Regions from separate parts of the Kitasatospora sp. NPDC048722 genome, predicted to be linked through region 1. Evidence: riboswitches for the same ligand, from Rfam matches in the RefSeq annotation. Region 1 holds a riboswitch; each other region holds the start of a gene.
The links. A riboswitch is a leader RNA that binds a small molecule or an ion and turns the genes downstream of it on or off. The one in region 1 is predicted to bind cyclic di-AMP.

Region 1 (2,169 bases):
CGCCCTTCCGGGTGTCGTCGAAGGCGATCCGGCCGCCGGGAACGTCGAGGTACTGGGTCTCCGGGGTGGTGGTGCCGTTCATGGTGGGCCTCCTCGGTCCGCTGCTGCGGTGGCATCGGCGGTGCTGCCGATAGCCATAAAGCTAAGGCTAATAGCCTTAGCCGTCAAGCTATCGGCACCCGGGGTCGAGGTCGCCCGCGCCGAGCGGCACCCCGCCCCCTCAGGTCCCTTCGACCTTGAACGGGTCGTGCTCGCTGAGCAGCTTCTCCAGCCTGGCCTGGTCCACCCGGGTGACGATCTCGTTCGTCTCCTGCCTGTCCCGGATGACCTTGGCGAGCGTGAAGGAGGAGGTGACGGTGTAGAGCAGGCCGATCCCGAGGAAGGCCCGGGTCCAGGCTCCGACCGGCAGGTAGGCGATCCCGATGGCGAGGGCGGTGCCCGACAGGGCGAAGGAGAGCACGGCCTGGAGGTGGTACGCGGCCGTGGTGCGTGACTGCATCGGTGCGTTCATGGCGCCAGGATGGCGGCGGTCCGGCCCGCCGCACATGAGTAGGAGTACTCAGGCGGGCCTGTCGAGGTCGTCGTCCGGTGACTCCCAATCACGTTAAGTAGTGTCAGGGGTGGGCAAGAGCCGCAAACCAGTCATAGGGAACAAGCCGCCCGCCCGGTTGTCGGCCGTCCCGGGCGGATGGCTTGGAATCAGGGCGTCCTAGGATTAACGTCTGATAACGCAGCGCGGTCGAAACGCCGTACCCAGACGGCACCGTGCGCCGTCGCCTAATCCCGCCGGCCGGCCTCCGGGCAGGTCAGGGAGCCGGGGAACCACGTTCCTTGGGGTGAATCGGCGGGGCCCCGGCCCGGCCGTAGGAGACCTTCCTGCTCCGAACCCGTCAGCTAACCCGGTAGGCGCGAAGGAAGGAAAGGAGCACGCCTCCGTGGCGTCGACGCACACCCCGGCACAGCCCGCCGGCCCTGCCGCCGGTACCCAGCTCCTCGAGCACCCCCGTCCGGCCGGGGACGAGTTCCCGGCCCCGGAGGCCGAGGCCAACCGCCACCGGATGCCGCGTCAGACCCGCGGAGCCTCCCCGCTGCTCGGCGTCACCGCCGTCGCCGCCACCCTGGGCGCCACCGGCTTCGCCTCCGCGACCCCGGCCGCCGCGCCCGCCATCGAGTCCCCGGACGAGGCCCCGGTCGCGCTCTCCGCCGACCCCGGCCTCGCGCTCGCCGCCCGCATCCAGCAGCAGGCCGACGGCCAGCGCACCGCCGCCGAGGAGAGCGCCCGCGTGCAGGCCGCGCAGGAGGCGCAGGCCAAGGCCGCCGCCAAGGAGGCCGAGGCGAAGAAGGCCTCCGACGACGCCGAGAAGGCCAAGGCCGCCGCCCTCACGCTGCCGGTGCGCGACTACAACCTGAGCGCCCACTACGGCCAGAGCGCCCGCTACTGGGCGCACCTGCACACCGGCCTGGACTTCGCCGCCGACACCGGCACCGCCGTGTTCGCGGTCGGCCAGGGCACGATCACCTCGGCCGGCTGGTCCGGCGCGTACGGCTACCGGATCGTCGAGACCCTGCCCGACGGCACCGAGATCTGGTACTGCCACCTCTCCTCGATCATCACGGGCAGCGGCAAGGTGACCTCGGGCCAGCAGATCGGCAAGGTCGGCGCCACCGGCAACGTCACCGGCCCGCACCTGCACCTGGAGGTCCGCCCGGGCGGCGGCGCCCCGGTCGACCCGGAGACCTGGCTCCAGCAGCGCGGCCTCAACCCCTAGCCTCCGCACGCGCGAACAGGAAGGCCCCGGCCGGCCGGGGCCTTCCGCATCAGCCCTCCTGCGGCGACTCAGGCGACTCAGGCGACTCCGACGACTCCGGCAGCTGCGCCAGGTACGCCTCGATCTCTCCCGACCCCGGCTCCGGCGCGAGCTCCGGGAACTCCTCGACCAGCATCCGCGGCAGCCCCGGCACCGTCCACTCGCCGTACAGCGCGAGTGCCACCTGCACCGCCGCCTCCTCGAACTGCCCGAAGTCCCCGGCCAGTTCGTCCGGCATCGGGCGCCCCAGCGCGTTCAGCTCGGCGAGGTTGCGGTAGCTTCGCCGCATCAGGCCCTGCTCCAGCAGCCGCCGCGCGCCGTCCGTGGCCATGCCGACCGAGAGAACCCGGCCCGGGCCCCA
Region 2 (2,169 bases), on a different contig from region 1:
TGACGGCCACCGCAGCCGGCCGGTCCCGCAGTCCGACGGCCCCCGGGCTCGCGGTCTGACGGCCCCCGGGCTCGCGGACCTGCCGGCCTCAGGCCACCCGCTCCAGCGTCCCCGTGTGGAGCTCGCCGACCCGGCCGCCCTCGCCCTCGAAGGTCCAGAACGCGCGCACCGTCAGCCGGGCCAGGTCCATCACGTGGCTGACGGTGATGCCGCTCTGCTCGGTCCAGCTGACGAAGTACACGTCGGGCGCGACCTCGGCGACATGGAGCGCCACGTCCTCCCACTGGCCCGCCGACTCGCCGAGGCCCTCCCAGCGCAGCCGCTTGCCGTCGGCCGAGTAGGCGTTGCGGAAGGCCGCGCCGTTGTCGGCCCGGAAGAGGTAGGTGCGGCCGGCGAAGGCGGGCAGGGGCGCGGTCATGGTGGGGCGGTTCCTCGTCTCTGCGGGAGGGGCGCGGTGCTCTTGTGCACGGCGGTGGATGTCGGACCTCCAATTTATCCGATCGGGCGAGCTCGCACGGCCACTGCCAGTGAAGGCGCACCCCCGTCACCGTCACCCCGCAGGGCCGTCGTGAGCGCGCTCGACACCACCGGCATCGCGACGGTCGGCGGCACCCGGCTGCTCGGCGGGCCCAACAACCTCGAACCTGCCCTGGCGCCGGACGACGCGGCCCGGATCCGGGCCCGGCTCGCGTGATCATCCACGGCCCGCCGGGACGCCCGCCAACTGATCCACTGCGTACCGTAGTTGATCGACACGACTGTGAGCTGCGCGACAACCCGCCGCGACGAGTTGTCCGTTCACGGACCGACTGCCTAGCCTGCAACGGCGTCCGCCCTCGCGGACCCCGCCGCCGGGACGCCGAGTCCCGTCCACCCGACGGCGGGCAACCGAGCACCACGGCGGACGGGAGCGGGGGAACCAAGGTCAGCGCCACGACCCGGCACGCCCCCGCGCGTCCGGGCCACGGCTTGGGGTGAAGCCGCTCCCACAGGCGGCCGGGCGACCTCTCAGTCCGAACCCGACAGCTCACCTCGCAGGCGTCGCAGAGGACACCCCATGCACCAGCCTGCCCGACGCCCCGTGCCCCGCCACGCCCGCCCGTCCCGCCGCGGCCGCACCGCCGCGCTCGCCGCCACCGGCGCGCTCGCCATCACCGGCGCCGGCCTGTTCGGCCTCCAGTCCGCGCCCGGTGCCCAGGCCGCCACCGGCCCGACCGTCACCCAGGACCGGCTCGCCCCGGCCACGATGGTCGCCGGCCGGGCCGCCGGCGCGACCCTCACCGTCCACTCCTCGTCCTGCTTCACCGCCAAGACCGTCGGAGTCGGCGTGCGCGACGCGGCCGGCGACAACCTCGACTTCCCCGGCAACGCCACCAATGTGTCGATCTGCCCGTGGAGCTACACCTTCACCAGTGGCGCGCGTGCCCTGCCGGCCGGCACCTACACCCAGTTCGGGTTCTGGCAGGACTTCGGCGGCGCCTGGCACAACCTGCCGTCGCAGCAGCTGGTCGTCTCCAGCACCCCGACCGTCACCCCGGCCCCGACCGTCACCCCGGCCCCGACCGTCACCCCGACCCCGTCGGCCACGCCGACGCCCACGCCCACGCAGGCCCCGAGCGCCACCGCTGCCCCGAGCACCCCGGCGCCGTCCTCCCCGATCGCCGGCAAGTCGCTGACCTGGTCCGACGAGTTCAACGGCCCGATCAACTGGGGGCAGCGCTGGGTCGGCGACAAGAGCAGCTCGTACAAGTACGGCAACCACAACCCGGACGACAACAAGCTCGACTGGCTGGACCCGAACAACGTCAGCGTGGCCAACGGCGTCGCCACCTTCACCGCCGCCCCCGGCAGCAACACGCTGGAGAACGGCAAGCAGTCCTGGAACACCGGCTTCCTCACCACCGAGGGCTCCAGCGAGGGCTTCCAGGTCAAGACCGGCGACTACGCCGAGACCCGGGTCGAGCTGCCGGCCGGCTCCGGTGCCTGGCCGGCCCTGTGGACCTGGAAGAACGGCAACGGGGAGATCGATTCCTTCGAGTACCACCCCGACAACCCGAACCTCCTGGAGCTGACCAACCACGTCAACCCGGGCAACGCCGACTACTACACCAACGCGAACGCGGTCGCGAAGGACCAGTGGGTGACCATCGGCACCTACTACGGCGCCAA
Region 3 (2,169 bases), on a different contig from region 1:
GTCTCGCTGCCGCGCACCTCCCAGGAGCAGGGCCACTACGGCACCCGGGTGCCCTCGCTGGACCAGGCCCAGCCCGGTGACCTGGTGATCTACGGCCCCGACATGCACCACGTCGCGATGTACATCGGCAACGGCATGGTGGTGCACGCGCCGCACACCGGCGACGTGGTCAAGGTGATGAAGGCCGACGCGATGCCGATCAACACCATCCGCCGGGTCTGACCCCCCGACACGCCGGGGGCCGGCGGAAACGGCCCTGTGATCCGCGCCACCTCCCGACCGGGGGTGGCGCGTTCGCTTGAGCGCGTTTCACTGCGTTTCACCACGTTCGCGTGACAAGTGATCAGCCTTGCGTACTGCCGCGATCACCTTCTGTCATCTTCACAAAAGAACTTGGTTATTCTTCCGCCTTTTTTCTGACAAGGATTTGAACCGATCACGGTTCAGTTACTAGGGTCGTGCCCCGAACCACCGCACTGTCGATCGCCCAGCCAGGGTGGCGGCGGTGGTTCCCGCCGAGTTCGTGAAACAGCGGGACGGGTCGAAGCGACCGTCCGACAGGGGAGCCCAGTGATTGGGGGCGCTGTGGAGCGGAGCCGGGGAACCACGTTCCTCCGGGGTGAATCGGCGCCAGGTCGGCCGGTGGAACGGCCGTGAGGCGTCGTAGGGCATGCTTCCGGCCCGAACCCGTCAGCTCACCCGGTAGGCGGACGTAGGAAGAAGGAGTCCGCCTTCGTGGCGTCCCATCGTCGTCCCAAGCCCGCCGGCCGTGCCCGAGTTTCCTTCCTGACCGGAGTTGCCGCCGCGGCCGTCGCCCTCTCCGCGCAGTCCGGCGCCCACGCCGACCCCGCGCCGACCAAGGACCAGGTCAAGGAGCAGGTCGACCAGCTCAACGAGCAGGCCGAGGTGGCGACCGAGCAGTACAACGCCGCCCAGTCCAAGCAGCAGGAGCTGCAGAAGCAGGTCAGCGGCCTGCAGGACCAGGTGGCCCGCCAGCAGGAGCAGGTGACCGACCTCCAGGGCGGCCTTGCCCAGATCGCCGGTGAGCAGTACCGCAACGGGGGCATATCCCCGACCGTCCAGCTGATGTTCTCGTCCAAGCCGGACAACTTCCTCAGCCAGGCCGACGCCCTGAACCAGGCCGGCAGCACCCAGAAGGGTCAGCTGAAGGAGCTCCAGGACCAGCAGCGCAAGCTGGACCAGGACCGCAACGAGGCCCAGGGCAAGCTCGCCGAGCTGGACGCGACCACCCAGCAGCTGAAGGCGTCCAAGGAGCAGATCCAGGCGAAGCTGAAGGCCGCCCAGGACCTCTTCAACACCCTGTCCGAGCAGGAGCGCCAGGCCATCAAGGCGGCCGAGGACAAGGCCGCCGCCGATGCCAAGGCCAAGGCCGACGCCGCGAAGGCCCAGCAGGCCGCCGCCGATCGCGCCTCCCGCGACAGCAGCCGCACCGACCTCGGCTCGGCCCCGTCGTCCTCGCCGGTCGCCAAGCCGCCGGCGCCGGGCAGCTCGCGCGGTGCCGCCGCGCTGTCCTACGCCGCCACCAAGATCGGCAGTCCGTACGTCTGGGCCGCCACCGGCCCGAACTCCTTCGACTGCTCGGGCCTGATGGTCTGGGCCTTCGACCAGGCCGGCGTCTCGCTGCCGCGCACCTCGCAGGAGCAGGCCAACGCCGGGACCCGGATCGGCACGGACCTCTCCCAGGCCCAGCCCGGCGATCTGCTGATCTTCTTCAGCGACGCCCACCACGTCGGCATCTACGCCGGCAACGGCCAGGTGCTGCACGCGCCCAAGCCGGGTGCGAGCGTCCGCTACGAGGCGGTCACCAACATGCCGCTCACGTCCATCGTGCGGGTCTGATTCCCCGCTCGGCGTCCCGCAGGCCCGGCCCTCCTCCACGGAGGTCCGGGCCTGCGGCGTTTCCTTTCCTCGGGCTGGTGTCCGATTGGGGGTCAAATATTCGGGTTGGGAGAGGTTTGGACTCGGTTGCCCGGACTCGCTAACGTCTGCCACCGGACTCCCGCTCCAGGACCGCCCGCTTGGGTGCGGCGGCGGGACCGGTCCGCAGGATTGGAGCAGCCGCCGCCATGCCCGTGCACCGCCGTTCCCAACTGCTCGCCCGTGCGCTGGTGCTGACCGCTGCCGCCACCACCGCCCTGGGCGTCACGA

Region 2: linked by a shared signal. The riboswitch ahead of AB0C76_RS01195 (glycoside hydrolase family 16 protein) and the one ahead of AB0C76_RS28325 (M23 family metallopeptidase) in region 1 are both predicted to bind cyclic di-AMP.
Region 3: linked by a shared signal. The riboswitch ahead of AB0C76_RS22000 (NlpC/P60 family protein) and the one ahead of AB0C76_RS28325 (M23 family metallopeptidase) in region 1 are both predicted to bind cyclic di-AMP.

Annotation. Positions count from the first base shown of each region.
Region 1 covers NZ_JBEZGX010000044.1:22,636-24,804, reverse strand. The annotation lists gene AB0C76_RS28335 (alpha/beta hydrolase) at 1-82, opposite strand, end outside; gene AB0C76_RS28330 (YiaA/YiaB family inner membrane protein) at 221-511, opposite strand; cyclic di-AMP (ydaO/yuaA leader) riboswitch at 765-923, shown strand; gene AB0C76_RS28325 (M23 family metallopeptidase) at 936-1,769, shown strand; gene AB0C76_RS28320 (hypothetical protein) at 1,819-2,169, opposite strand, start outside.
Region 2 covers NZ_JBEZGX010000001.1:274,037-276,205, forward strand. The annotation lists gene AB0C76_RS01180 (alpha/beta hydrolase-fold protein) at 1-3, shown strand, start outside; gene AB0C76_RS01185 (MoaF N-terminal domain-containing protein) at 89-418, opposite strand; gene AB0C76_RS01190 (hypothetical protein) at 569-694, shown strand; cyclic di-AMP (ydaO/yuaA leader) riboswitch at 884-1,056, shown strand; gene AB0C76_RS01195 (glycoside hydrolase family 16 protein) at 1,058-2,169, shown strand, end outside.
Region 3 covers NZ_JBEZGX010000029.1:65,766-67,934, forward strand. The annotation lists gene AB0C76_RS21995 (NlpC/P60 family protein) at 1-222, shown strand, start outside; cyclic di-AMP (ydaO/yuaA leader) riboswitch at 572-725, shown strand; gene AB0C76_RS22000 (NlpC/P60 family protein) at 736-1,860, shown strand; gene AB0C76_RS22005 (NlpC/P60 family protein) at 2,088-2,169, shown strand, end outside.